Regions from separate parts of the Erwinia sp. 1181_3 genome, predicted to be linked through region 1. Evidence: predicted binding sites of a transcription regulator. Region 1 holds the regulator's gene; the other holds the start of a gene.

Region 1 (15,072 bases):
ATGGGCTGGAAGCCGACATTGCCATGAAAGGAAAGATGGATCTGGTCAAACGCCAGATTGATATGGAAGCCGTTGTTGCTCCGGAAATTTCTACGACCGTGGGTGTCGCGACTGCCTTTGCAGTGAACCCGGTGATTGGTGCGGCGGTATTTGCCGCCAGTAAAGTGCTGGGGCCGCTTTGGAGCAAGATTTCCGTGCTTCGCTACCACATCAGTGGGCCGATAGATAAACCGCAAATTGATGAAGTGCTGCGTAAACCACGTGAGATCAGTGAGAAGTGAGTTTGACGTGGCCCTCATATTGCCTCACCCTTCATATATGATACGGGGTATCACCATCGTACCTCGTCACAATTGACAATTGAAAGCCAGCAGCCACTGGCTCATCCACACAGAGCGAGAATTCATGAGTCTGAATCTGGTAAGTGAGCAGTTACTAACTGCTAACAACATTCGTCAAAGCGACCTTTTTTCTATTCTCAGCCAGCTTTCAGAGCGCAAGCTGGATTATGCGGACCTCTATTTTCAGTCCAGCTACCATGAGTCCTGGGTGTTGGAAGACCGCATCATTAAAGACGGCTCTTACAATATCGATCAGGGCGTTGGTGTGCGCGCGGTTAGCGGAGAGAAAACCGGCTTCGCCTATGCTGACCAGATTACGCTAAATGCGCTGAATCAAAGTGCCACAGCGGCACGCAGCATTGTACGCGAGCAGGGCAACGGCCAGTCACGCACGCTGGGGGCGGTGATGAACCGTGCGCTGTATCCGGCACTCGATCCGCTGCAAAGCCTGACCCGCGAAGAGAAAATTGCTCTGCTGCACCGCGTTGACAGCGCTGCACGCGCAGCCGACAAACGCGTACAGGAAGTATCTGCCAGCCTGAGCGGTGTCTATGAACTGGTGCTGGTCGCGGCAACCGATGGCACGCTGGCGGCCGATGTGCGTCCACTGGTACGTCTCTCGGTGAGCGTCCAGGTGGAAGATAACGGCAAGCGCGAGCGCGGTGCCAGCGGCGGCGGCGGGCGCTTCGGCTACGAGTTTTTCCTGGCAAATGAAAACGGGGAAGTGCGTGCCGAAGCCTGGGCACGTGAAGCCGTGCGCATGGCGCTGGTGAATCTGAATGCGGTCGCGGCACCGGCAGGCACCATTCCTGTAGTGCTGGGTGCTGGCTGGCCGGGCGTGCTGCTGCACGAGGCGGTGGGTCACGGTCTGGAAGGCGATTTCAACCGCCGTGGAACGTCGGTGTTCAGTGGCCAAATGGGGCAGTTGGTGGCCTCTGAGCTGTGTACCGTCGTGGATGATGGCACCATCGAAGGGTTGCGCGGCTCGCTGGCCGTTGATGATGAAGGCGTACCGGGGCAGTACAATGTATTGATTGAAAACGGTATTTTGAAAGGCTACATGCAGGATAAACTCAATGCGCGTCTGATGGGCGTGGCGCCTACCGGGAATGGTCGTCGTGAGTCTTATGCACATCTGCCGATGCCGCGTATGACCAATACCTATATGCTGGCAGGCAAGTCGACCCCGCAGGATATTATCGAAAGCGTGGAGTACGGTCTGTATGCGCCGAACTTCGGCGGTGGTCAGGTGGATATTACCTCGGGTAAATTTGTTTTCTCCACCTCTGAAGCTTATCTGATTGAAAACGGTAAGGTGACGAAGCCGGTGAAAGGCGCAACGCTGATCGGTTCCGGTATTGAAGCGATGCAACAGATTTCAATGGTGGGTAATGACCTGGCGCTGGATAAAGGCGTTGGCGTCTGCGGTAAAGAGGGCCAGAGCCTGCCTGTTGGCGTGGGTCAGCCTACGCTGAAGCTGGATAAACTCACCGTCGGTGGTACCGCCTGACGTTGACCCAGGGCGAGGCGTGCCTCGCCCCTACGGTTTCTGCTTTCTGCATAGTGTGCGTTATGTGCGAAACTCCTGATAAATCTCCGCCACCTTATCGAAATACGCGATCAAATAGTTAATGCACACCTGCACCTTTAGCGGCAATTTGTCTTTCTGGGTGTATACCGCATAGACCGGGCGCGGCACCGATTGATAATGCGCGAACAGGATTTCCACTTTCCCGGCATTAATCTCATCAATAATCCACATCAGCGGCACATAGGCGATACCGGTGCCGGATTTCAGCCAGCGGATCAGTGTCTGTGAGTCATTGGTGGCAAAGCGGCCCTGAGGCGAGAGACGAATCGATGTGCCTTCCGGTGAGGTCAGCTCAAAGTCGTTATCCACGCGTACGCTGTATTCGAGCCACGAAAAGTTGCTGATGTCTGACGGTTTTTCCGGCGTCCCATTCTGCGCGAGATAGCTTTTCGCGGCACATACCACCATCGGCATGGAACCCAGCCGCGTTGAAAACAGACTGGAATCCTGCAATGCACCAACACGGATCACCAGGTCCAGCCCGTCCGCGATAAGATCCGGTGCCGGAATTCCCGTCACCAGGTTAACGGTCAGTCCCGGATACTCCTTCAGCATCTCTTCGGTCATCGGGGCCAGTAAATTCTGCGACATGGTAGAAGAACTGCCGATGCGCAGTGTGCCAACCGGCGTATTATTAAATGCCCACAGTTGTTCATGCACCTGCTGCGCCTCCGACATCATGCGACGGCAGCCCTGAAAGTAGATCTTACCGGCCTCGGTCAGCCCCAGGCTGCGCGTACTACGATTAAGCAGCTTCACCTGGAGTTCATTTTCCAGCCTGGCGACAATCTGGCTAACGGCCGATACACTTAACTGCATCTGTTGTGCTGCTGCGGTAAATGAACCCAGTTCAACGACTTTGGCGAAAACGGTCATGCCCTTCAGTCTTTCCATTATTAACCCTGGCTTAAAAGTGATTTAGATCACATTTGGTAGATAACTTATAGTCAGGCGCGTTACTATAGTCATGTCAGGTTATCGACCTGTCGCCCCGCGTGTGACAAATGCTGCCCCTGAATAGACTATTATTCAATTGGCTTTGGTGCTGATTAGCGTCTGACTGTCTCCCTGTCAGCTGATCACCTTTTGCATACATATCTCTCAGTAAACCCTGAGAGGAGCGGGTTGTGGCAGCGAATTACCTGGTACAGTATCAACAAGGATAAATGATGAGTGTACTTCCGGTTGTCGTGGTGTTCGGGATGTCATTCCCACCCATTTTTTTTGAAATAATTGTGTCGCTGATCGTGTTCTGGCTGGTCCGCCGTCTGATCACGCCGACCGGGATCTATGATCTGGTCTGGCATCCGGCACTGTTTAATACTGCATTGTACTGCTGCCTGTTCTATCTGGTATCCCGATTGTTCGTCTGAGGTCATAGTGAAAGCTCTAACAAGAAAAATTGCCCGTTTCGCCATTACCCTGCTGCTGGTGATCATCGCGATTGTCCTGATTTTCCGCGTCTGGGTGTTTTATACCGAATCCCCGTGGACGCGTGACGCCAAATTCACCGCTGATGTTGTGGCGATTGCGCCTGATGTCAGCGGCCTGATCACCGACGTTCGCGTCCGTGATAACCAGCTGGTGCAGAAAGACCAGGTGTTGTTCACCATCGACCAGCCGCGTTACCAGAAAGCGCTGGAAGAGGCGGAAGCGGATGTTGCCTACTACCAGGCGGTGCTGAGTGAAAAGCGCCGTGAAGCTGCGCGTCGTAATCAGCTAGGCATCTCGGCCATGTCGCGTGAAGCGATTGACCAGGCCAACAGTGATTATCAAACCACGGAACACCAGCTGGCGAAAGCCGTCGCCACCCGGGACCTGTCGAAGCTGGACCTGGAACGTACCACGGTAAAAGCACCCGCAGCGGGCTGGATCACCAACCTGAATGTTTACACGGGTGAGTTTATTACCCGCGGTTCAACGTCGGTGGCGCTGGTGAAGCAGAACTCCTTCTATGTGCTGGCCTACCTGGAAGAGACCAAACTGGATGGCATCCGTCCGGGTTATCGTGTCGAAATTACACCGCTGGGCAGCAACCATGTCCTGCATGGCTCGGTCGACAGTGTGGCCGCTGGTGTAACCAACAGCAGCAGTACGGTTGATGGTAAAGGGATGGCGACGATTGACTCCAACCTTGAGTGGGTACGTCTGGCACAGCGTGTGCCGGTGCGAATTCACCTTGACCAGCAGCCGGGTAACCTCTATCCGTCGGGTACCACGGCGACCGTAGTGGTCACAGGCGCGCAAGACCGTCAGGATAAAGATATGTCACCGCTGATGAAGCTGATGCATCGCCTGCGCGAGTTTGGTTGAGGCGGGGCGAATGATGCAGTGGTATCGTCTGCGCTTTCCCATCAAACTGACTTTTGCCATTTTACTGGCGCTGTTTGTCGGCTTTGAATTTAACCTGGAAACTCCGCGCTGGGCGGTGATGACGGCAGCTATCGTTGCCGGGGGCACCGCTTTTGCCGCCGGGGGTGACCCCTTCTCCGGTGCGTTGCGCCATCGCGGCATGTTGCGCATTATCGGCACCTTTATTGGCTGCATTGCTGCCGTGGTGATCATGGTGGCCACCATTCGTGCGCCCGTGGTGATGTTGCTGCTGTGCTGCATCTGGGCGGGTGTCTGCGTGTGGGTTTCTTCACTGATGAAGGTGGAAAACTCTTATGCACTGGGCCTGGCGGGCTACACCGCGCTGATTATCGTGGTCAGCGTGGATGCTAACGGCTCGCTGCTGCTGGCCCCGCAGTTTGCCGTTGAGCGCTGTAGTGAAATCATTATCGGTATTGTCTGCGCTATTCTGGCTGACATGCTGTTCTCACCGCGTTCGATTAAACAGGATATTGATCGGGAAATTGATGCTCTTCTGGTTGAGCAGTACCGGTTGATGCAGCTCTGCGTGTCACATGCGGACAAAGATGAGGTTGATAAATGCTGGGCGGGGCTGGTACGCCGCACCACCGCGCTGAACGGTATGCGCACCCATCTGATGATGGAGTCAGGGCGCTGGCAGAAAGTGGATCGCCGTCTGCGCGTATTGAATACCCTGTCGCTGACGTTGATTACCCAGGCCTGTGAAACCTTCCTTATCCAGAACACCCGGCAAGAATATGTTCCTTCCCAGTTTCATCTGTTCTTCGAAAAGCCGGTTAATAATATTGCGGATATCCATAAGCGGATGAAAGTGATGCGCAGGGTGATTACCGCCAGCGGCAGTAAAAATACGCCGACGACCATTCGCACCTGGGTGGGGGCGGCCAGTCGCTATCTGCTGCTGCTGAAAGGGATCCACACCAATAGCCGTATCAGCCGCATAGAAGAAGATCTCCTGAATGCGGAACCCGTAGTCAAAATGCGTTCGGCTGAAAACCGTCATGCGTTGGTTAACGGCTTACGTACGTTTGTCGCGATTGCCGTTGGTTCACTCTTCTGGCTGTGGACCGGTTGGACCTCCGGCAGCGGTGCGATGGTGATGCTGGCAGTGATTACCTCACTGGCGATGCGCACGCCCAACCCGCTCATGGTCGCCAAAGACTTTCTCTACGGCATGATTGTCGCTATTCCTCTGGGGTCACTGTATTACATGGTGGTGATGCCAAATACCCAGCAAAGTATGCTGCTGTTATGCATCGCTCTGGGTATCATCGCGTTTATCTGCGGCATTCTGATCCAGCGGCGGCAGATCGGTACGCTGGGGGCGCTGGTGGGGACCATTAATATCCTGACACTGGATAATCCGATGAAGTTTGAAGTCAGCTTGTTTCTCGACAGTGCGCTCGGCCAGGCGATCGGCTGCTTTGTTGCCTTGCTGGTGATCCTGCTGATACGCGATACCTCGAAAGCACGCGTCGGACGGACGCTACTTAATCGCCTGATGTATGCTGCGGTCTCTGCGCTGACGACTAACCCGGCACGGCGTAAAGAGAACCACTTGCCTGCGCTCTATCAGCAACTCTTTATGCTGCTGAATATCTTCCCCGGTGACATCGACAAATACCGGCTGGCGCTGACGCTGATCATTGGTCATCAACGTATGCGTGATGCCGATGTGCCCGTAAATGCCGATCTCTCTGCGTTCCACAAGCAGATGCGCCATACCGCTGACCGGGTTATCTCCTCCAGCAGTGAAATCAAAAAACGCCATTACTTTGAACGCTTGCTCGCAGAGTTTGAGATCTATCAGCAAAAGCTGGAACAGTATGACGCCCCGATCGGTGTGACCGAGCCGGTTGCACGACTGGCTGCGATGCTGAAAAAATATCAGAATACCCTGATCGAGATTTGATCACCTCGCTGACAGCATCCGCTGTCAGCGCTTTTCCTTGCCTGATTCCTTTCTCTGATGCCACTCCGTCATAAAACGACCGTCATTTGCCATCTATACTTATTGCCAGGCAAATGAAAACCGTATCAGGAGACAACGATGGCCCTCTCAACGCTTAAGGATAACGAACTGTTTCAGACTGGCTTTCTGGTCAATGGCCGCTGGCAGCAGGCGACGAGCACCTTTGACGTGCTCAACCCCGCGACCGGGGAAGTGATTGCTCAGGTGGCAAAAGCGGGCAAAACAGAAACTGAGCAGGCCATTGCGGCAGCGGCAGCGGCTTTCCCGGGCTGGCGTGCCCAGACCGCCAAACAACGCGCTGAAATTCTGCAACGCTGGTATCAGCTTATCCTTGAAAACAAAGCCTGGCTGGGGCGTCTGATGACCGCCGAACAGGGTAAACCATTAAAAGAGGCAGAGGGCGAGGTGGAGTATGCTGCCAGCTTCATTCAGTGGTTTGCTGAACAGGCGAAGCGTGCGAATGGTGAAATCATTCCTCCGGCAAAGCCGGGCAGCCGCATTCTTGCCACGCGTGAACCTGTTGGGGTGGTTGCCGCCATTACACCGTGGAATTTCCCCATGGCCATGCTGACTCGCAAACTGGGTCCGGCGCTGGCTGCTGGCTGTACCGGCGTGATCAAACCCGCTAATAACACGCCGCTTTCTGCCTTCGCCTTGCTGGCGCTGGCGAAAAAAGCGGGCGTGCCCGATGGCGTTCTGAATGCAGTCGCCGGCGATACGCAGGCGATCAGTGATGCCATTATGGCGAGCAATCAGGTGCGGAAAATCTCCTTTACCGGTTCCACACAAGTTGGCAAGTTGCTGATGCGCAATGCGGCCGAGACGCTGAAAAAGGTTTCAATGGAGCTGGGGGGCAACGCACCCTATATCGTCTTTGACGATGCGGATATTGATGCGGCGGTGAAAGGGGCGATTGCTAATAAATTCCGTAATGCCGGGCAGGTCTGCGTCAGCGTGAATCGCTTCTTTATCCATAACCGTGTTTACGATCGCTTCGTTAGTCAACTGGCGGAGGAAGTGAAAAAGCTGAAGGTGGGTAACGGGATGGAAGAGGGCGTGGTGATCGGGCCGCTAATAGACGCCTCCGCACTTAAAAAAGTCGAAGAACATGTTAACGATGCCGTGGCACAAGGCGGCAGGCTGGTGACCGGTGGTGCGCGTCATGCGCTGGGGGGGAATTTCTGGCAACCCACCGTGATTGCGGAAGCGAATGAAACCATGAAACTGGCCCATGAAGAGACCTTCGGTCCGGTGGCCGCGTGCTTCCGTTTTGATACGGAAGAAGAGGTCGTCCGCCGGGCGAATGATACCGAGTTTGGTCTGGCCGCCTACTTTTATACACAAAATCTGCAGCGGGTATTCCGCGTCTCTGCCGCGCTGGAAAGTGGCATGGTGGGAGTGAATGAGTGTGCGGTCTCTACTGAGTTGGCGCCGTTCGGTGGCGTCAAAGCCTCCGGTCTGGGGCGGGAAGGTTCGGTTCTGGGGCTTGAGGAGTTTATGGAAGTCAAAGCCCTGCATATTGGTGGGCTGTAGCCCTACGCCCGGTTGTGTGTCCTGCGGAGCAGCCAGCATGAGAAAAGAGAGTTTCGATTTTAATGTGATTGTCGACCAGGCGCATTTCTACCGCCAGTTCAGTGAACGGTTTGCATTAACGGCGAGTGTGATAAGCGATTTGGATAGCCTGTGGGATGCCATCATTCAGCCGCAGGTGCCGCTACCGCTGGAGATTGAGTTTATCCATCTGGGAAGTGGTCAGAAACGACGATATGGCGCACTGATTTTGCTCTTTGATGAAGCGGAAGAGGAACTTGAGGGCCAGCTCCGCTTTAACGTCAGGTAAAAAGGGCAAAAAAAGGGCCCCGGCGAACGGGGCCAAAAAGGTCGTCTGGCCTGCCCATCATGGGCAGTGCATTGACGAGGAATTACTTATAGAGCTCGGCGGTGGCGTGCCAGCTGTCCTGATTACGTGCTTCAATAATGCGATAAGCACTGGCACCTTCACGATCGGCTTTTTGTGACAGCTGCTGACGAATATCCGACGGTGTACCCGCCACGCCACTCAACGTAATTGTCCCCGCAGATTGCAGATTTTCAGCCTGTTGGCTGTTGACCAGCTGTGCAGCAGATGCGCCAAAGCTGACGACAGAAAACAGACCCAATGCAGCGATGGTTGTTTTAATTTTCATGATTAATCTCCTCATTGTGACCAACAACCTGCGGATTCAACATCATGACCGCAGTCATGTCACGGATGGGTGCAGCAGCACCCGATACGGTGTTATTTATACAGTTCAGCGGTGGCGTGATAGTTACCGTCGTTACGTGCTTCGATGACACGGTAAGAGGTTGCGCCCTGCTGGTCCGCTTTCTCTGACAGCGCATGACGGATATCCATTGGCGTTCCGTTGATGCCGCTGACGCTTGCGGTTCCGGCAGATTGCAGATTCTGGCTGGCGACCTGCTCATTGGTCACCAGATTCGCGGCGCTGGCGCCGAATGACAGAACAGAAGCAAGACTCAATGCAGCGATGGTAAAAGTGGTTTTCATGATGATGACTCCAGAATTAGGGTTTCGCGGTAACCGAAAGGGCTTAAAAGCGTTTTTTATACTTGGGGTTACCGTATTTCATTAATTAATTAACTAATAAATAGACGTCCAGGTGACTGACTGAATTATTTGTACAATTCGGCTGTCGCGTGCCAGTTACCGTTCTCATAGTCTTCGATAACGCGGTAAGCGCTGGCGCCTTTCTCAGTTGCTTTATTATTCAGAGCCTGATGGATATCCATCGGCGATCCGGCGACACCGCTAACGCTAATGACGCCGATAGATTGCAAATTCTTAGCCTGATCGGCGTTAACAGATTCAGCGGCAAAAGAACCAAATGACAGCGCAGATAACACGCTCAATGCAGCAATAGTAGTTTTAACGTTCATGATACTTTCCTCGTCAACTGTTTTTATCTTTTTACGTACTGTGATTTGCATCACGAAAACAAGTATAGATCTAATAACGTAAAAAATTAATAGCACGCTAATAATTTTTTGTTGGGATTCTTCTGGCGTTATGGCATTTTTAATAACCAGCCGTTATAAAAAACGCTTATATTTTACCCGCCCCCTGTTAAATACGTGTAAAAACATCGCACTGCGTGACATTAGCGATTTGTGCGCTTATTAGGGGTTGATCACATTGCTGAAAGAATTTTTGGCAGTGGTAGCCGCAAGGAGCCGGGTGAGAAGGGAGTGGGATATTCTGCTGTTGGTTGTTTTATCAGGGAAATAAAAAAGGGCCGATCAGTATCAGCCCTAAGTAAAATGCATGGCCAGCGGGTGTTGCCGCCAGGTTAACGCCAGTGGTGCCTTATAACTCTTGCTCGAAGAGTACCAGCACCGCATCGTAGAGTTGCTTCACCGAGAAGGCGCGTGCAGGCGTAATAAAGATGGTGTCATCTCCGGCGATGGTTCCAAGAATACCTTCTGCTTTACCCAGTGAATCCAGCAGGCGTGCAATCAACTGTGCGGCACCCGGGCTGGTGTGAATCACAACCAGTGCATCGTTAAAGTCGATATCCAGCACCAGGTTTTTTAGCGGACTGGTGGTGGTCGGCACGCCCAGTTCTGCTGGCAGGCAGTAAACCATCTCCATTTTTGCATTGCGCGTGCGCACTGCGCCGAACTTCGTCAGCATACGTGACACTTTCGACTGATTGATATTCTCGAAGCCTTCTTCTTGCAGTGCGCTGACAATCTCGCCCTGCGAGCTGAATTTTTCTTCCTTGAGTAAGGCTTTGAATGCCTTGATCAGGTCTTCTTGTTTTGATGGGTTACGCATAGGTTACCGATAAAAGGGGGTTATCAAGGGATACCCTCAGCGGGATATTACATTAATATGCAATAAAATGAATGTTTATGCAAATGAGAAATCGGGCGCGGAGCCATTCAAGGCCGTCTCCGCAACAGTTTACCAAATTTTATCGGCGAAAAAAAACGTGCTGACGCCGTGCTGAAATGCGCACTTTGTGAACACTTTGTTATAATGTTGAGGTTGTTCCACAACGCGCTAAAGGTGTAATGTAACGCCCAATCACGATGTATTTGTATACTGATTTCCCGGCACATGTAATGTTCAAAAAATAATAAGGAGTTTAGGATGAAAGTTGCGGTCCTCGGTGCAGCAGGTGGTATTGGTCAGGCTTTGGCCCTCCTGCTTAAAACTCAGCTTCCGGCAGGCTCAGAACTCTCCCTCTATGATATCGCTCCGGTTACCCCCGGTGTCGCGGTTGATTTAAGCCATATCCCTACAGCAGTCAAAATTGAAGGTTTCAGCGGTGAAGATGCGACTCCTGCGCTTAAGGGTGCTGACGTAGTGCTGATTTCTGCTGGTGTTGCACGTAAACCTGGTATGGATCGTTCAGATCTTTTCAACGTAAATGCCGGCATTGTGCGTAATCTGATTGAGCAGGTCGCCTCAACCAGCCCAAAAGCACTGATTGGTATCATCACAAACCCGGTCAATACCACGGTAGCGATTGCTGCTGAAGTGCTGAAGAAAGCAGGTGTTTACGACAAAAATAAACTTTTTGGTATCACGACCCTCGATATCATTCGTTCGAACACATTTGTTGCTGCCTTGAAAGGCAAGCAGCCTGAAGAACTCAATGTGCCGGTGGTTGGTGGACACTCCGGCGTGACGATCCTGCCATTGCTGTCGCAGATCCCTGGCGTGACATTTACCGAGCAGGAAGCCGCTGAACTGACGAAACGTATTCAGAATGCGGGTACTGAAGTGGTCGAGGCAAAAGCGGGTGGCGGCTCTGCAACTTTGTCGATGGGCCACGCGGCTGCGGTCTTTGGTTTGTCTCTGGTGCGTGCTCTGAAAGGCGAAAGCAACATTGTTGAATGTGCTTATGTTGAAGGAGATGGCGAGTATGCGCGTTTCTTCTCACAGCCGTTGCTGCTGGGCAAAAACGGTATTGTCGAACGTCGTCCGATCGGTGCACTGAGTGCGTTTGAACAGCAGTCGCTGGATGGCATGCTGGACACGCTGAAGAAGGATATTACTCTCGGCGAAGAGTTCGTTAAGTAACTTACCCCTTCATATATGGCACCCGTAGCGGTGCTGTTCACCCCGGCTCTGTCCGGGGTGGATGTCTGTCAAACTACTGCGTCTGATTCTCTTCCGGGTATTCCTGAACCGTGACTGGCAGCGTCATCTTTTTACCCTCACGGCTGATTTCTACGTTAATCACCGTTCCCGGGCGTATTTCCGCCACCTGATCCATCGTTTCCAGCGGTGAAGCCGCCTGAACGTTGTTGACCCGGGTAATCGTGTCATTGACATGAATACCGGCAATATCGGCGGGCCCACCAGCTTTAACATAGGTAACGACGATACCCTGAAGCTGAGGGTGCTCTATTCCTGTCTCCAGCCCACTGGAGCGTCGGAATTCCTGGCCCGTGATACCGATATAGCCACGGATCACGCGACCATCGCGGATCAGCTTTTCCATCACCTTAGTCGCCAGTTTGGTGGGGATAGCAAACCCCAGCCCTTCCGGTGTTTCACCGTTGCTACTTTTATCAAACGATAGCGTATTAATCCCCATCAGTTCACCCAGAGAATTAATCAGCGCACCGCCAGAGTTGCCACGGTTAATCGAGGCATCTGTTTGCAGGAAATCCTGATGACGGGAAGGGCTGAGGCCAACGCGCCCCGTGGCACCGATAATGCCCTGGGTGACGGTTTGTCCGATGTTGTAGGGGTTACCAATCGCCATTACCAGGTCGCCAACGTGTGCGACTCGTTGCGGGTTGATGGGGATCACCGGCAAACTGGAGGCATTGATTTTCAGCACGGCCAGGTCGGTCAGCGTATCTGACCCGACCAGCATGGCTTCAAAGGAGCGTCCATCCTGCAGATTAACGATAATCTGACTGGCATCATTAATCACATGTTTATTGGTCAGGATATAGCCACGAGGATCCATTATGACGCCTGAGCCCAGGACATCTGTTGAGCCGCTGGCGCTGTGGTTATAGACATAGACCACGGCAGGTGCCGCGCGGCGGACCCCGGCATTGTAACTGACAGGTTCTTCACTGGTGGTGCTGGTACTGGAGCTGGAGCGCGGCAACAGGTCGCCCCCAAGCCTGAGGCTCGGTACGGCTACCAGAAGAATACCGGCCACAATCAGGCCAAAGATCACTGAACGCAAAATTTTAAGAAACATGGTCTTAAGCGGTGAATGAAAGAACGACTGGCAGAATAGCATGAGTTACGCAGACACAGTAGCCCGTGTCTGCGCAAGAGGGTTAAGGCAGGAGCAGGTAGATATTCTCTTCACCGCGCATCACGCTCAGTGCCAGTAGCGGTGGTTTTGCTTCCAGCAGTTTACGCAGTTCGGCCAGGTTCTGAACTGGCGTACGGTTGACGCCAACAATCACATCGTCTTTCTGCAGACCAAACTGGGCGGCGGGAGTCGATTTCTCAACCTCATCGACTTTCACCCCTTTGGTGCCGTCTTTGGCCGCTCCATCACTGAGTGTCGCGCCCTGTAAAGCTGGCGTTGTCAGCTCTGCGCCAGCGCTACTCTGGGTGCTGTTATCCAGCTTCACAGTTACGGTGAGTGGCTTAGCATCACGTAACAGGCCGATCTTCACATCCTGGCCCGGCGGGGTGGTGCCGATTTTCACCCGCAGTTCCGCAAAGTTGGCGATGGCTTTACCGTCGACGCTGGTAATGATGTCACCGGCTTTGATGCCTGCTTTGGCCGCGGCGGACTGGGGTAATACTTCGTTGACGAAAGCGCCACGTTGAACGTCGACATTAAAGGCTTTCGCCATCTCAGCGGTCATCTCGGTGCCTTTGATTCCCAACTGGCCACGCTTAACTTCGCCAAACTGGATCAACTGCTGTGCAAGGCCCATCGCCATATTACTGGGGATAGCAAAGCCAATGCCGATATTGCCGCCGCTGGAGGCCAGAATAGCCGTGTTCAGGCCGATCAGTTCACCATTGAGATTCACCAGCGCTCCACCGGAGTTACCCCGGTTGATGGCCGCATCGGTCTGGATAAAGTTTTCCAACCCTTCCAGGTTCAGCCCACTGCGCCCCAGGGCAGAGACAATTCCTGAGGTGGCGGTCTGACCCAGTCCAAACGGATTACCGATCGCAACGGCAAAATCCCCGACTTTAAGCTGGTCAGAGTCGGCAATTTTAACTTGCGTTAGCTTCGTGGCGCCATTGAGCTGGATGAGCGCAATATCGGTCTGCTCATCGTGGCCAACCAGTTTGGCATCGAACTCGCGGCCGTCGCTCAGCTGCACGCTGATTTTGTCTGCGCCGTTAACCACGTGGTTATTGGTCAGCACGTAACCTTTTGCCGCATCAATGATCACACCTGACGCCAGTCCTTCAAACTCTTGTGATTTTTCGTCACCTTGTGCACCATCCTGGCCGTTCTGTTCGAAGAAGCGCTTTAACTGCTCGGGGATCTGTTGCTGTTTGCTGTCGCTCTCGGTTCCCTCAACGTGAACGCTGACCACGGCAGGCAGAACTTTTTCCAACATCGGTGCCAGGCTCGGCAACGGTTGTCCCTGAATCTGGGAAGGCAGCGATGCCTGGGTCGCAGGGACCACGGCCAGATTGACGCCAATACTTAATGCCAGTGCGCTTAACAGAAATGATTTCTTCTTCATCGGGACTCAGCTCTCGCTACCAGGGGAATAAATAAAGGTGTACCCGGAATTGCAGGCTATATGTTGAGTGATACAGGTATGACCGTTCAGAAACGAGAGGGTGCCAGGCACCCCCAATAAAAATTATTTGGCAGCGCGATCGCCACGCAGCAGGCCAGAAGCGCTGTCCGGGTAATCACGCGGCATTTGCACTGGCACCTGATCGTTATCCGCTTCGGATTCGGTCAGCTGATAGGCAAACGGGTTTTTTTCACCCGGCAGGTTTGGCAGCAAGTCGTTCGACCCTTTCGCCATATGCTGATACAGCTGGCGATAGTCGCGAGCCATATTGTCCAGCAGCTCTGCGCTGTGGGCAAAATGATTCGTCAGCTCTTCACGATAGTCAGCCAGCTCGGCTTTACTCTTTTCCAGTTCATACTGCAGGCTGCGTTGCTCACGCAGTTTCTTATTGCCGAAACGCATGGCGACCGCACCAATAATAATCCCAACCACTAACCCAATAAGCGCATATTCCCAGGTCATAATAACTCCCATATTGTCTTCGTTGTTCCGTAGGGCCTTTCCAACTCATACCCGCCACTATAACCGCTAATCTCACGGAAGTGGAATCCTGCGGCAGCTTCGCTTAGTGTAGAACGACTTTTTTTTCGACAATCAACCACCCGGCAAGACCATTTTTCAGGGAATGTGACAACATTATGCAAACGATGTCTCCTCTGGCGCTGTATCAGCAGGCGCTGGAAAACGGCGAGTATCAGGCCGATGACGTACAACGTGCCGCGATGACCCGCTTAGACGGTATCTATCAGGCATTAACCCGTATCAGCCCGCCCGCATCCGCTGCCAGCGGTGGGTTATTCGGTAAGCTTAATAAGCTGCTGGGAAAAAGTAAAAATGATGTTCAGACACCTGCGCGTGGTCTGTATATGTGGGGCGGCGTTGGGCGTGGCAAGACCTGGCTAATGGATATGTTTTTTCGGGCTATTCCTGGCGAGCGCAAGCAGCGACTGCACTTCCACCGCTTTATGCTGCGGGTGCATCAGGAGTTGACCGAGTTGCAGGGCCAAAGTGATCCGTTACAAATCGTTGCCGAT
Region 2 (15,072 bases), on a different contig from region 1:
CTTTAACTACCCCACCATGGCGGAAGCCTATCGGGTGGCGGCGCTTAACGGTTTAAACAGGCTGTTCTAAGCGGCCCATCACACCTCGCATGTGCTCACGGATCGCCTCTGCCAGCTGTTCATAACGGCCACGCAGAGGTGAACCTGGGCGATACACCAGGGCGATAGTGCGCTGTGGTACCGGCTTATAGCAGGACAGATAACAGACGCCATCACGCACTCTTTCGTTCGGTACGGCCAGCGAAGGTAACAGTGTGATACCGCTGCCCGCCGCCACCATATTGCGCAGCGTTTCCAGACTGGTCGCACGGAAATGCGTATCTTCATCCGCCCCCGCCTGGAAGCAAAAGCCCATCGCCTGATCGCGCAGACAGTGACCATCTTCCAGCATCAGCAGTTTCTCCCCGGCCAGATCCGACATCGGAACACGATCGCGGTCGTGCCACGGGTGATCCGCATAGATCGCCAGTTTCATCGGCTCATCAAAGAGTGGGACTTCAATAAACGCTTCTGACTCTTTCACCAATGCCAGGATCGCACAGTCCAGCTTACCGCTGTCGAGTTGCGCCAGCAGTTGCTGCGTTTGTGCTTCGTGCAGATACATCTCCAGCTTAGGGAAGGTCTGATGAAGCGTAGGAATAATCTGCGGCAACAGATACGGGCCAACGGTCGGGATCAGCCCAATGTGCAGCGGGCCGGACATCGCCTCGCCTTGCTGGCTGGCCATCTCTTTCAGGACCTTGACCTCCCGCAGCACAGTCCGGGCCTGATCCACCAGCAGCAGACCTGCCTGAGTGAATAATACCTTGCGGCTGGTACGTTCCAGCAGCATCACCCCCAGCTCATCTTCCAGCTTGCGAATCTGGCCGCTTAACGTTGGCTGACTCACATGGCAGGCATCGGCTGCACGACGAAAATGGCGATGTTCTGCCAGCGAAACCAGATACTCCAGATCACGAATATTCATCTTATCCTCTTTTTCACGATAGCCCGTGACGATAGATAGCATAGCAACCAACGATTATCCCTATCAAGCCTGAATGATAATAATGTGCCGGTGCCAAAAAGGGGCACACCAAATTCAATCACCTTGAGGTCTTTTATGTTTGCAAGTCAGGAAGGTAAGTCCATCCCGCAGGTCACTTTTCACACACGTCAGGGCGACAGTTGGGTCGATGTCACTACTGATGAGCTGTTTAAAGACAAAACCGTGATCGTCTTTTCACTGCCGGGGGCTTTTACTCCTACCTGCTCCTCCAGCCACCTGCCGCGCTATAACGAACTCTCGGATGTGTTCAAAAAACATGGAGTGGACAGTATCCTGTGCGTCTCGGTTAACGATACTTTTGTGATGAATGCCTGGAAGGCCGATCAGAACGCCGGACACATTACCTTTATTCCTGACGGTAACGGTGAGTTCACCCGTGGCATGGAGATGCTGGTTGAGAAAGCCGATCTCGGCTTCGGTCCGCGTTCATGGCGTTACTCGATGCTGGTACGCAACGGTGTGGTAGAGAAGATGTTTGTAGAACCTAACAAGCCGGGCGACCCGTTTGAAGTGTCTGATGCAGACACCATGCTGCGCTACGTCGCACCAGAATTTAAAGTGCAGGAATCCGTTTCCCTGTTCACCAAACCAGGCTGTTCATTCTGCGCGAAAGCCAAACAGATGCTGTTAGATCGTGGAATTCAGTTCGAAGAGATCGTGCTGGGCCAGGATGCCACGACCGTCAGTTTGCGCGCCGTTACTGGCCGTGCCACTGTGCCGCAGGTGTTTATCGGTGGTCGCCATATTGGCGGAAGCGATGATTTAGAGCAGTTCTTTACGGCATAAACCGAACAGGGATGGGCATACCCATCCCCTATGTCATCCCAGGGGTCAGGCATACCTGACCCTATGCATGCCTGACACAAAAGGCATTACGCCAGACGCTGTTTCGCTTCAGTAATCGCTTTTGATACCTGATGCGGAGAGACACCGCCTTTCGCGTTACGCTTATCCAGGCAAGATTGCAGAGACAGGAACGGGTACACATCCTCTCCGATCACACTGCTGAACTTCTGTAAATCACCCAGCGTCAGCGCTTCCAGCGCCACACCCTGTTTAATCGCTTCGACCACGGTTTCACCTACAATATGGTGCGCTTCACGGAATGGCACGCCTTTCGCGACCAGATAATCCGCCAGCTCCGTCGAATTCGCGTAACCCTGCTCAGCGGCTTCCTGGCAACGTGGGCGTTTCACCTGAATACCATCCAGCACCAGTGCGGCCATATGCAGGCAGTCAGACCAGGTATCGAGCGCATCAAACAGCCCTTCTTTGTCTTCCTGCATATCTTTGTTATACGCCAGAGGCAGACCTTTCAGGGTCATGCTCATCGCGGTCAATGCGCCCTGTACGCGGCCGACTTTGCCACGGATCAGCTCCAGCGCATCCGGGTTTTTCTTCTGCGGCATCAGGGATGACCCCGAAGTGACCTTATCGGACAGCTCAACGAAACCGGATTCGCCGGTGTTGAAGAAGATCAGATCTTCCGCGAAACGCGACAGGTGAACCATGCCGATGGACGCATCAGACAGCAGTTCCAGCACATGGTCACGGTCAGACACGGTGTCCAGGCTGTTACGGGTCGCGGAGGCAAAACCTAACCAGCCTGCCAGTTGCTCACGGTCGATTTCGTACGCGGTTCCGGCCAGTGCGCCACAGCCCAACGGGCTGACGTCAAGACGCTTCAGCGTATCCTGCAGGCGGCTTTCATCGCGTGCCAGCATCTCAACGTAGGCCAGGCACCAATGTGCAAACGTCACCGGCTGGGCACGTTGCAGGTGGGTATAGCCCGGCATGACGGCGTCCTGATTGGCTTCCGCCGTCGCCACCAGCGCCTGCTGGAACTGGCGTGTGGCGATCAGCAGTTCGCTGACCTGCGCTTTACACCACAGTTTCAGATCGGTAGCGACCTGGTCATTACGGCTACGGCCAGTGTGGAGTTTTTTACCCAGCGCACCGACCTTGTCAATCAGTTTGCCTTCCACCCAGCTGTGAATATCTTCGGCATCGCTTTCCAGAATTTGCTGTGGGTTCGCGCGCACGTCTTCCAGCAGAACATTCAGCGCCACTTCCAGCTGCTGCTGTTCTTCTGTGGTTAATACATTGACCGTCACCAGCGCTTTGGACCAGGCAATGGAACCAGTGATGTCCTGCTCTGCCAGACGATAGTCGAAGCGCAGTGAGTCATTGAAGAGCTTGAAACGTTGATCTGCTGCCTGCGTAAACCGTCCACCCCAAAGTGCCATGATGCGTACTCCATTCAAATAATGTAATAAGGGCGGCACATGTGCCGCCCCTACGAATACCTGTAGGGACGAGTTGCCTCGCCCAAAAAATTACTTCTTCTCGTTCAGCGCACGGATGCGTGAAGAGAGTGAGAACAGACGGATAAAGCCGCCTGCATGACGGTGATCGTATACTTCATCTTCACCGAAGGTCGCAAACTCTTCAGAGTACAGGCTGTTAGCAGATTTCTTCTGAATCGCGGTGACCTGGCCTTTATACAGTTGCAGAACCACTTCACCGTTCACTTCTTCTGCCAGGGCAGCGGCAGATGCCTGAATGGATTTGCGCAGTGGCGCGAACCAACGGCCATCGTAAACCACGTAGGACATTTCCAGGCCCAGCTGCTCACGCCATTTGAAGCTGTCACGGTCCAGAACCAGCTGCTCAACCGCACGCAGCGCATTCACCATGATGGTGCCGCCTGGGGTTTCGTAACAGCCACGGGACTTGATGCCCACCAGGCGGTTTTCCACGATATCGATACGGCCAACACCGTGACGGGCACCGATAGCATTCAATTTGTCCAGGCAGCCAAACGGGCTTAACGCTTCACCGTTGACGGCAACTACACGGCCTTTCTCAACGGCAACGGTCACCTGCTCCGGCTGGTCTGGTGCTTCCAAAGGATCCACGGTCCACACCCAGCAATCTTTGTTCGGTGCGTTCCACGGGCTTTCCAGCACGCCGCCTTCGGTGGAGATATGCCATGCGTTTTCATCACGGCTGTAGATTTTTTCCAGCGACGCGGTGGTCGGGATATTACGCTCTTTCAGGTAGTCCAGCAGGGCTTCACGGGAACGCAGGTTCCACTCGCGCCACGGTGCCACCACTTTCAGCTGCGGAGCCAGTGCGGTATAGGTGGTTTCGAAACGCACCTGGTCGTTACCTTTACCGGTTGCGCCGTGGCACAGTGCATCTGCCCCCACTTTCAGTGCCAGCTCAACCTGAGCTTTAGCGATAATTGGGCGCGCCATTGACGTCCCCAGCAGGTAGGTGCCTTCATACAGGGCACCGGTCTGAAGCACCGGATACACGTACTCGCTGATGAACTCTTCACGCAGGTCCACAACGTGGCATTCAGATGCACCGGATTGCAGCGCTTTCTGCTCTACACCTTCCAGATCGCCACGTTCCTGACCGATATCGGCCACGAATGCCACCACTTCACAGCCGCCGTAGTTCTCTTTCAGCCACGGAATAATGGCCGAAGTATCCAGACCGCCGGAGTAAGCCAGTACGATTTTCTTGATGCTTTTATCTTGCATTGTCTCTTCCTTCAATTTCCCATCATCTTTCACGCTGCAACTACGTTGGCTTCCTACACTCACCCCAGTCACTTAGTGAACTAAGCTCCCGGGGATTCATTCCGTCGCCGCCTTGCTGCAACCCGAAATTTTTCGGGAAAGGTTTATAATTAAGCGAGGATACGGGTGCCAATAGACACACCGTTAAACAGGGCTGGCAGCTGTTCAGCATGGCGCCAGCTGGCAATATCTACCGGACGGCCCAGGGTACGGGCAGCGTCCAGTGCGGCATTCACCTTGACGATCATGCCGTCAGTGATCACACCATCAGCAATCAGCTGTTCTGCTTTCTCTGCCGTCATCTCGGCGATGCGCTGTTTATTGGCATCGAGAATACCACTAACGTCAGAGAGCAGAATCAGGTCTGCACCCAGAGTGGCGGCCAGCGCCGTCGCGGCCTGATCGGCGTTAACGTTCATCAGCAGGCCATCCTGAGTAATACCAATCGAACTCACTACTGGCAGATAACCCGCCTCCAGCAGTGTGGCGATCAGCCGTGGCGATCCCGGCGTTGCCAGGCCCACGTGCCCAAGTTCATCATCAAACTGCGCTACATTGACGCTTCCGCCGTCACCGAGGCACAGACCAACGGCATCAATGCCATGTTTTTTCGACCAGGCCAGCAGGGTTTTGTTCGCCGTCCCGGCCAGTGCACCGGTAATAATGTCAATCTGATCGGCAGGTGTCACGCGCAGGCCGTTTTTCTTCTTCACCGGCAGCGCAAGCTTAGTCATCAGCTCATCCACCAGGCAGCCACCACCGTGAACAATCAGCAGTGGGCGTTGGTGGGCAGCACGGTAGGTCACCAGGGCGTCAAACAGCCGCTCCAGCGCTTCTTCGCTGTCCAGCAACACACCACCCAACTTGATAATTAACGGATTTGTCATGAAAGTCACTCGCTCACTGTGAGTCATTGCGCTTCAGGGCTGCCAAAACGCCTGTTGAACTGCTACCGTGGAAGACAAATTTATCGGTTTCCATCCGGTCGTCGTTAATGTATTTTTATTCACTATTAATGCATGAATATTGATACTATCCTAACTCAAGGACTGTCAACAGTGAAGACAAAATTACCCCCTTTTATCGAGATTTACCGCCAGTTGATTGCTACACCATCAATCAGCGCAACCGACAGCGCGCTCGATCAGAGTAATCAGACTTTAATCAATTTACTGGCCGGCTGGTTCCGCGATATTGGCTTCAGCGTGGAAGTCCAACCCGTTCCCGGTACGCACAACAAATTCAATATGCTGGCGAAGAGCGGCCACGGCGCCGGCGGGCTGCTGCTGGCGGGTCATACCGATACCGTTCCCTTCGACGATGGCCGCTGGACGCGCGATCCCTTTACCCTGACCGAGCACGACAACAAACTGTACGGTCTGGGCACCGCCGATATGAAAGGCTTCTTCGCCTTCATTTTAGATACCCTGCGTGATATTGACGTTTCAACGCTGAAAAAACCGCTGTATATCCTCGCCACCGCTGACGAAGAAACCACGATGGCAGGCGCGAAGTTTTTCTCAGAAACCACCAGCCTGCGCCCGGACTGCGCCATTATCGGTGAACCCACCTCACTGAAACCCGTTCGCGCCCACAAAGGCCATCTCTCCAATGTGATTCGCATTCAGGGCCAGTCCGGCCACTCAAGCGATCCAGGACGCGGCGTCAACGCCATTGAGCTGATGCACGAGTCGATTACCCAACTGATGGAACTGCGTAATACGCTAAAAACGCGCTACCACCATGACGGATTCGCCATTCCCTATCCGACCATGAACTTTGGCCACATCAACGGTGGCGACGCTGCCAACCGTATCTGCGCCTGTTGTGAATTGCATATGGATATCCGCCCACTGCCAGGCCTGACGTTAAGCGACCTTGACGGTTTGCTGAATGAAGCGCTGGCACCCGTCAGTGCACGCTGGCCAGGCCGCCTGACCGTGGGTGAACTGCATCCCCCGATCCCGGGTTATGAGTGCCCGCGCGAGCATCAGCTGGTACAGGTCGTGGAGAAATTGCTGGGGACAGAAACGGAAGTAGTGAACTACTGTACCGAGGCGCCATTTATTCAGGAAATCTGCCCGACGCTGGTTTTAGGCCCAGGATCGATCGATCAGGCACACCAGCCGGATGAATTTATTGACACGGCATTTATCAAACCTACCCGGGAGTTAATCGCCCAGGTGGTGCATCATTTTTGCCATCACTGAGTAAAAAAGGGGGTAAATGACTGCCAAAACAGCCGTTTGCCACCGATTTCAATTATTCTGGTTGATAAGAATAACTTATCTCACTCCGTTGTAATTAAATTTCATAAATTCCCGCTATTTAGCGTCACGATGCGGCAAATTTAAGTCAATTGACGAATGGTTGCTAACGTGGCTAGATAAAAGGCTAAGTTATGCCCACAAGGGTTATTTATAGCCAAAATAGTTGAAGTTGCAGCAAGGCGGCAAAAGAGCGAGTCCCGATGAGCTTACATTAGTCAGTGATTCGGGTGAGTGAGAGCAGCCAACGTAGTTGCAGCTTCAAGTATGACGGATATTAAAGTTACAAATACAAGAAGGGTGTCAGGGGTCATATGAACGAACAATATTCCGCAATGCGAAGTAATGTCAGTATGCTCGGCAAACTGCTCGGGGATACGATTAAGGATGCACTGGGAGAGAACATCCTGGACCAGGTAGAAACCATCCGTAAGCTCTCTAAGTCATCACGTGCGGGAAATGATGCCCACCGTCAAGAGTTGCTGTCCACGCTGCAAAATCTGTCCAATGACGAACTGTTGCCGGTTGCCCGCGCTTTCAGCCAGTTCCTCAACCTGACCAACGTGGCCGAGCAGTACCACACCATTTCGCCAAAAGGCGAAGGTGCGAATCACCCGGAGCTCTTGGCAAAGACGTTTGAACGCCTGAAGCAGCAGCCGGACCTGACCGAAGCCGCCGTTCGTGAAGCTATTGAGTCCCTGTCGCTTGAACTTGTTCTGACCGCGCACCCGACTGAAATCACCCGCCGCACCTTGATCCATAAGCTGGTAGAAGTGAATACCTGCCTGCAACAGCTGGATCACAATGACCTGTCTGATTATGACCACGGCAAGATCATGCGCCGCCTGCGTCAGCTGGTTGCACAGGCCTGGCATACCGATGAAATTCGTAAATACCGCCCGACACCGGTCGATGAAGCTAAATGGGGCTTTGCGGTCGTCGAAAACAGCCTGTGGGAAGGTGTTCCTCACTTCCTGCGCGAGCTAAACGAACAGGTTGAAGCCGCTTTTGGTTACACCCTGCCGGTTGATTTTGTCCCCGTGAAATTTACCTCCTGGATGGGCGGCGACCGCGACGGCAACCCGAACGTCACGGCCGACATCACTCGCCATGTTTTACAACTGAGCCGCTGGAAAGCGACCGACCTGTTCCTGCGTGATATCGCCGTGCTGGTTTCTGAGCTGTCGATGTCTGAATGTACGCCAGAAGTCCGTGAGCTGTGTGGTAACCCGGAAGCCCTGGAACCTTACCGCGAGATCATGAAAAACCTCCGTGGCCAGCTGATGAGCACTCAGGCTTATCTCGAACGCCGCCTGAAGGGCGAGCGCTTACCACGCCCGGCCAATTTACTGATCTCCAACGACCAGCTGTGGGAACCACTGTACACCTGCTACCAGTCACTGCAGGCGTGTGGCATGGGCATCATCGCGAACGGTCAGCTTCTTGATACCCTGCGCCGCGTGAAGTGCTTTGGCGTTCCACTGGTGCGTATTGACCTGCGCCAGGAGAGTACCCGCCACACTGAAGCCATTGCAGAGATCACCCGTTACCTCGGTCTTGGCGACTATGAAAGCTGGTCAGAGGCCGACAAACAGGCCTTCCTGATCCGTGAACTGAATTCCAAGCGTCCGTTGATGCCGCGCCAGTGGGAACCCAGCGCCGACACCAAAGAAGTGCTGGATACCTGCCGCGTGGCCGCAGAAGTGCCTCAGGGTTCGATTGCTGCCTATGTGATCTCGATGGCGAAAACGCCGTCAGACGTGCTGGCGGTTCACCTGCTGCTGAAAGAAGCGGGCATTACTTACGCCATGCCGGTCGCACCGCTGTTTGAGACCCTCGATGACCTGAATAACGCCAACGACGTGATGAGCCAGCTGCTCAACATTGACTGGTATCGCGGCCTGATTCAGGGCAAACAGATGGTGATGATTGGCTATTCTGACTCCGCGAAAGATGCGGGCGTGATGGCAGCAAGCTGGGCACAATACCAGGCCCAGGATGCACTGATCAAAACCTGCGAGAAAGCGGGTATCACCCTGACGCTGTTCCATGGACGCGGTGGCTCAATCGGCCGTGGTGGTGCGCCAGCGCATGCGGCATTGCTGTCTCAGCCTCCGGGCAGCCTGAAAGGTGGCCTGCGTGTCACCGAACAGGGTGAGATGATCCGCTTCAAATACGGCCTGCCAGAAGTCACCATCAGCAGCCTGTCGCTGTACACCGGCGCGATCCTCGAAGCTAACCTGCTGCCACCACCGGAGCCGAAAGCAGAGTGGAACAGCATCATGGATCAGCTCTCTGATGTTTCCTGCAAAATGTATCGTGGCTATGTGCGTGAACACGCCGATTTCGTGCCGTACTTCCGCTCCGCCACACCGGAGCTGGAGCTGGCCAAATTACCCCTGGGTTCGCGTCCGGCTAAACGTCGTCCGACGGGGGGTGTCGAATCACTGCGCGCCATTCCGTGGATCTTCGCCTGGACGCAAAACCGCCTGATGCTGCCTGCCTGGTTAGGTGCCGGTGCCGCATTGCAGAAAGCGATGGAAGATGGTCATCAGGAAACGCTGGAGACCATGTGTCGTGACTGGCCGTTCTTCTCTACCCGCCTGGGGATGCTGGAAATGGTGTTCTCGAAAGCCGACCTGTGGCTGGCGGAGTACTACGATCAGCGCCTGGTCGATAAGTCGCTGTGGGCACTGGGCAAACAGCTACGTGACCAGCTGGACTCCGATATTAAAGCGGTGCTGACCATCGCCAACGATTCCCATCTGATGGCCGACCAGCCGTGGATTGCCGAATCGATTGCGCTACGTAACGTCTACACTGACCCACTGAACGTATTGCAGGCCGAACTGTTACATCGTTCACGCCAGCAGGAAGCAGAAGGCGCAGAGCCGGATGCCCGCGTTGAGCAGGCACTGATGGTGACGATTGCCGGGGTGGCGGCAGGGATGCGTAATACCGGTTAATCTGGCCTCACGGGCCGATCGGAAAAAATGATCGGCCCCTACAGATGTTCGCCCGCCACGATCAAAAAAGGACGCTTTCGCGTCCTTTTTCTGTTTGTGCCGCCCCTCTCAGGCGATGATCTGCGCCCCCGGGCGTACGCCCAGCGTATGGCAAATGGCATAGCTCATTTCGGCACGGTTCAGCGTGTAGAAATGGAAATCTTTCACCCCTTCGCGGCTGAGGATCTTCACCATATCCATCGCGACATTGGCACCCACCATTTTGCGGGTTTCCGGGTCGTTATCCAGTCCTTCAAACATGCTGGTCATCCAGCCCGGTACGCGCACGTTAGTCATGGTGGCAAAGCGCTGCAACTGCTTAAAGTTCGACACCGGCAGAATACCCGGGACAATCTCAACATCAATACCGGTAGACACGCAACGGTCACGAAAACGCAGGTAACTTTCTACATCAAAGAAGAACTGAGTGATCGCGCGGTTCGCGCCGGCATCAATTTTACGTTTCAGGTTGATCAGGTCGGCCTGTGCGCTTTTCGCTTCCGGATGCACTTCCGGGTAGGCCGCGACAGAAATATCGAAATCACCCACTTCTTTCAGCACGGCGACCAGGTCAGCCCCGTACATTTCCGGCTTGCCACCGCCCGGCGGCAGGTCACCGCGCAGCGCCACAATATGACGGATGCCGTTGTCCCAGTAATCCTGGGCAATGGCGCGCAGTTCATCGCGGGTAGCATCAACACAGGTCAGATGTGGGGCGGCTTCCAGACCGGTGCGGTCTTTAATGCCTTTGATAATGCTGTGGGTACGGTCACGTTCACCTGAGTTGGCACCGTAGGTGACCGAAACGAATTTTGGCTTCAGGCTGCTAAGGCGATCGATTGAGCTCCACAGGGTGTCTTCCATTTCACTGGTACGCGGCGGAAAGAACTCAAAGGAAACGTTAATTTGCCCGCTGATTTCGGCAAGACTTTGGTTCAATGCTTCGCGCTGGTTTGCGTGGAAAAAACTCATACCCTTTACCTCATCGATCGCTGCTGAAGATGGCTCGCTACCTTGAACGTCTATCCGTTTAGACGTCCAGACATTCAAAATGACGGAAATTGGTTATTCAGTCAACAGATAAATGATGGCCTGGCGTGACAAATCCTCAACAAAGATGAGGGAATTTCATGATGGTGTGGTGTGGCGAAGGGGCCAGGCATGCCTGGCCCAAATGAGGAGGAGATTACAGCAACTGTGCCAGGCGGTTGAGATCCGACTGAATGGCTCCGGCAGTGACATCGCGCCCTGCACCTGGCCCACGGATCACCAGGGGATTATCGCGATACCAGCGGCTTTCGATAGCGAACACGTTATCACACGGCAACAGCGCCGCCAGCGGATGATCGTCACGCACGGCTTCCACGCCAACACGCGCTTTGCCGTTGGCATCGAAACGTGCGACGTAGCGCAGTACCAGTCCCAGTTCCTGAGCGGCTTCAAAGCGCTGGACCATCTGGTCATTCAACTCATCGGCATTCTCAAAGAAGTCATCCACCGATCCCGACTGGTAGCTGGCGGGAACCAGCGACTCAACGCGTACCTGGTCAGGTTCAATATCGTAGCCCGCCTCACGCGCCAGAATCACCAGCTTACGCATCACATCCTGGCCGGAGAGGTCGACACGCGGATCGGGTTCAGTCAGACCCTGCTGCCACGCCTGATCCACCAGTTCGGTAAAGGGCACCGTGCCATCAAATTGCAGGAACAGCCACGAGAGCGTGCCGGAGAAGATACCGCTGATCGACAAAATGCTGTCACCGCTTTCACGCAGATCGCGCACCGTGTGGTTCACCGGCAACCCGGCACCGACCGTGGCGTTATACAACCAGTGGCGCCCGGTTTTCGCAAACGCATCGCGGATCTGGCGATAGCTATTGCTACTGGCCGCGCCTGCCACTTTGTTCGCACCAATCACGTGGAAACCGTAGCTGGCGAAATCTAAGTACTGCGCAGCCAGCGTTTCACTGGCGGTCACATCCAGCACCACCAGATCGTCAAACGGATGAGCGCGCATCCACAGGAACAACGACTCCTGGTCCTGCTCTACCGCTTCCTCTTCAAAGAAGGCCAGCGCGCGGCTGGCATCCAGCCCGTCGTAACTCAACAGACTGCGGCGGCTGTCCACCACTCCGGCAAGAATAAATTCAAACCCGGTGCGCGCAGAAAGGGTTTCCTGCTCACGGGCAAACAGCTCCAGCCAGCGGGAACCGATGTTGCCTTTGCCAAACAGCACCAGGCCTACCTGCTTCTCCGCACGGAACAGCGTCTGATGCAGGCCCCGGATAAGATGTTCCGTCGGCCCGACGCGCAGCACCGCCACCAGGCTGATGCCTTCCTGTGACTGGCAGATAAATTCCACCGGCTGATCTTTCATCTGCTGCCAGAAACGGTGACTGTGTAGCGGGTTACGGCAAACGCCTGCCCCCACCATCGCCACCATTGCCATGCCTTCACGCAGCTGCAAACGCCCCGGTAATCCGGCATCCTCCAGCAGAGTCAGGGCACTGTTTACCACTTCCGAGGTGTAGCACAGCTGTAACAGATTACGGTCAGGATGGACGCCGGTTGCCAGCGGACGAACCTGTGCACGCTTCAGTAGCTGATCGATCTCTTTATGCCGCGCGGCAAAATCATGCTGTGCAGGTACATGGAATTCAATCAGACAAACATCATCATGGCTGGTCACGATACGCGCCCCGGTGCCTGAAGCCAGCACGCGTTCAATACGTGTTGATCCCTGTTCTGGCTGATAGCTGCAACGCAGTTGCAGATCGATATCGCTGCCTGAAACCGGCTGAAGCGTACGCGTATGCAGGACCGGAGCCGCCAGACGTGCCAGCTCACTGGCTTCATCCAGACGCAGCAGCGGCAGCAAACACGCATCTTTCACTTTACGCGGGTCAGCACTGTACACGCCAGCCACGTCACTCCAGATGGTCACGCGTGTCACACCGGCCAGCGCACCGATCTGCGTTGCAGAATAGTCACTGCCGTTACGCCCCAACAGCACCGTTTCACCCGCATCATTTGCGCAGATAAAACCAGTGACCACCAAACGCTGTTCAGGACGCTGCGCCATCAACTGCTGTAACAGCGGCTGTGACTTCGCTTCATCCACCTGCGGCTGTGCGGCACGTTCGGCGCGTAAAAAATCGCGAGCATCCAGCCAGCCTGCGTGAATATCCCGCTGGTTCAGCACCGCTGACATCAGACGTGCCGACCAGATTTCACCGTGCCCCACGACTTGTGCATAAACTGCATCAGTGATTTTGTTATCCAGCAGGACGGCCAGTTTTTCGAGGTCATGAATAAACTCAGCAATCAGCGGTTCAGCGACATCCGACGGTAACAGACTGCTAATCAGCTCACTCTGATAACGGCGTAATGCCTGTTGCACCTGGTGCGCAGACAACCGATCATTCTGACTCAGCTTAAGCCAACTAATCAGCTGGTTAGTGGTACTGCCGGCTGCCGAGACCACCATCAGGTCACCCGGCTGGCTGTACTCTGCCATGATCCCGGCAACACGCAGGTAGCATTTGGCATCGGCCAGGCTACTGCCACCAAATTTATGTAACTGCCGCGAACTGTCTGCCCCTGCCACTGCTGAATAACTCATGCTTACCTCTTGGCCGCGATCCGGAATGCATTATCCAGATCGGCGATTAAATCTTCGTGATCTTCAATTCCCACCGAAATACGCAGCAGCGTCTCCGAAATCCCCGCTGCCACACGCGCTTCAGCAGACATGCCCGCATGGGTCATGGTTGCGGTGTGGGAAATCAGGCTTTCGACGCCGCCCAGCGATTCCGCCAGTGTGAATAATTCCAACGCTTTCAGGAAACGACGCAGCGTTGCCTCATCACCGTTCAGCTCAAAACTTAGCATGGCGCCAAAGCCTTTTTGCTGACGTACCGCAAACTGATGTCCGGCATTTTCCGGCAGGGAAGGATGATACAGCTTTTTCACCAGCGGTTGTTGTTTCAGATAATCGACAATCGCCAGCGCATTACGCTGTGCCGCCGCCATACGCGGGGCCAGTGTACGCATGCCGCGCAACAGCAGATAGCTGTCAAATGCGCCACCGGTCACACCAATATTGTTCGCCCACCAGGCCAGTTCAGTCACATGCTGCGGGTCTTTGGCAACAACAGCACCGGCCACCACATCGGAGTGACCGTTAAGGTATTTGGTACAGGAGTGAATCACCAGGTCAGCACCCAGCGCCAGCGGATTCTGTAAAGCCGGGCTGAGGAAGGTATTGTCCACCACGCTAATCGCGCCAGCTTCTGCCGCAGCCTGGGTGATCGACGCAATATCCACCACACGCAGCAGCGGGTTGCTCGGGCTTTCAATCAGTACCAGCTTAGGTTTCTCAGCCAGCGCCGCCTGTAAAGCAGCCTCATCGCCCTGGTCAACAAACTTCACGCGATACGCACCGCGTTTGCTCAGGCTATCGAACAGACGGTAACTGCCGCCGTAACAGTCATGCGGCGCCACCAGCAGGTCGCCGGGTTTCAGGAATACGGTACACACCAGATGGATGGCAGACATGCCCGTATTGGTCATCACTGCACCAGCGCCCCCTTCCAGCTCTGCCAGCGCACGTTGCACGACATCACGCGTCGGGTTGCCGCGACGTGAGTAGTCATGAGCGCGCGGCTCATTGAAGTCGGTAAAGTTATAGGTGCTGGAGAGATGAATCGGTGGGACAACGCAGCCATATTGCTCGTCATCATTCAAACCGCTACGTACTGCGATGGTTGCCTGTTTACGCGTCATGGTGCATAACTTCCTGCTGGTTAATAAGATAAGACTGATAGAGTAAACAGCAGCGAGATAGACGTCAATACATCTGGACATCTAAATGTCTTTGCGTATAGATTGAGCAATGCGTCAATAACCGTTAGAATTATGTCGATATACCCCAGAGAAAGTTGTGCCATCCCGGTGTGATAGCCATCGACTTCGGGCATAATTAGCCAAATTTCGGCAATTCTACATTTAATATGATTAAGGTAACTCATGGCTGAATGGAACGGCGAATATATCAGCCCTTACGCTGAGCACGGTAAAAAAAGCGAGCAGGTTAAAAAAATCACGGTATCCATTCCGTTGAAAGTATTAAAGATTTTGACCGATGAGCGCACCCGCCGCCA

Evidence for each region. The regulator ArgR, encoded in region 1, controls arginine synthesis, uptake and breakdown. The targets are predictions, from matches to a motif close to ANTGAATAAAAATACANT.
Region 2: argE (acetylornithine deacetylase) is a predicted target of ArgR. The motif match lies at 5,632-5,649, and genes of this name have one in related genera.

The regions. Positions count from the first base shown of each region.
Region 1 covers NZ_VTDE01000003.1:706,687-721,758, reverse strand. Annotated here, with positions in the region: gene yhdP (AsmA2 domain-containing protein YhdP) at 1-281, shown strand, start outside; gene tldD (metalloprotease TldD) at 406-1,851, shown strand; gene aaeR (HTH-type transcriptional activator AaeR) at 1,912-2,826, opposite strand; gene aaeX (p-hydroxybenzoic acid efflux pump operon protein AaeX) at 3,102-3,305, shown strand; gene aaeA (p-hydroxybenzoic acid efflux pump subunit AaeA) at 3,313-4,245, shown strand; gene aaeB (p-hydroxybenzoic acid efflux pump subunit AaeB) at 4,259-6,217, shown strand; gene FY046_RS11755 (NAD-dependent succinate-semialdehyde dehydrogenase) at 6,356-7,810, shown strand; gene FY046_RS11750 (barstar family protein) at 7,848-8,117, shown strand; gene yhcN (peroxide/acid stress response protein YhcN) at 8,200-8,463, opposite strand; gene yhcN (peroxide/acid stress response protein YhcN) at 8,556-8,825, opposite strand; gene yhcN (peroxide/acid stress response protein YhcN) at 8,951-9,214, opposite strand; gene argR (transcriptional regulator ArgR) at 9,642-10,112, opposite strand; gene mdh (malate dehydrogenase) at 10,431-11,366, shown strand; gene degS (outer membrane-stress sensor serine endopeptidase DegS) at 11,440-12,510, opposite strand; gene degQ (serine endoprotease DegQ) at 12,593-13,978, opposite strand; gene zapG (Z-ring associated protein ZapG) at 14,102-14,500, opposite strand; gene zapE (cell division protein ZapE) at 14,677-15,072, shown strand, end outside.
Region 2 covers NZ_VTDE01000011.1:6,924-21,995, forward strand. Annotated here, with positions in the region: gene sthA (Si-specific NAD(P)(+) transhydrogenase) at 1-70, shown strand, start outside; gene oxyR (DNA-binding transcriptional regulator OxyR) at 53-967, opposite strand; gene FY046_RS19705 (glutathione peroxidase) at 1,103-1,834, shown strand; gene argH (argininosuccinate lyase) at 1,921-3,294, opposite strand; gene FY046_RS19715 (argininosuccinate synthase) at 3,385-4,599, opposite strand; gene argB (acetylglutamate kinase) at 4,749-5,525, opposite strand; gene argE (acetylornithine deacetylase) at 5,697-6,848, shown strand; gene ppc (phosphoenolpyruvate carboxylase) at 7,220-9,871, shown strand; gene metF (methylenetetrahydrofolate reductase) at 9,980-10,882, opposite strand; gene FY046_RS19740 (bifunctional aspartate kinase/homoserine dehydrogenase II) at 11,097-13,532, opposite strand; gene metB (cystathionine gamma-synthase) at 13,535-14,695, opposite strand; gene metJ (met regulon transcriptional regulator MetJ) at 14,939-15,072, shown strand, end outside.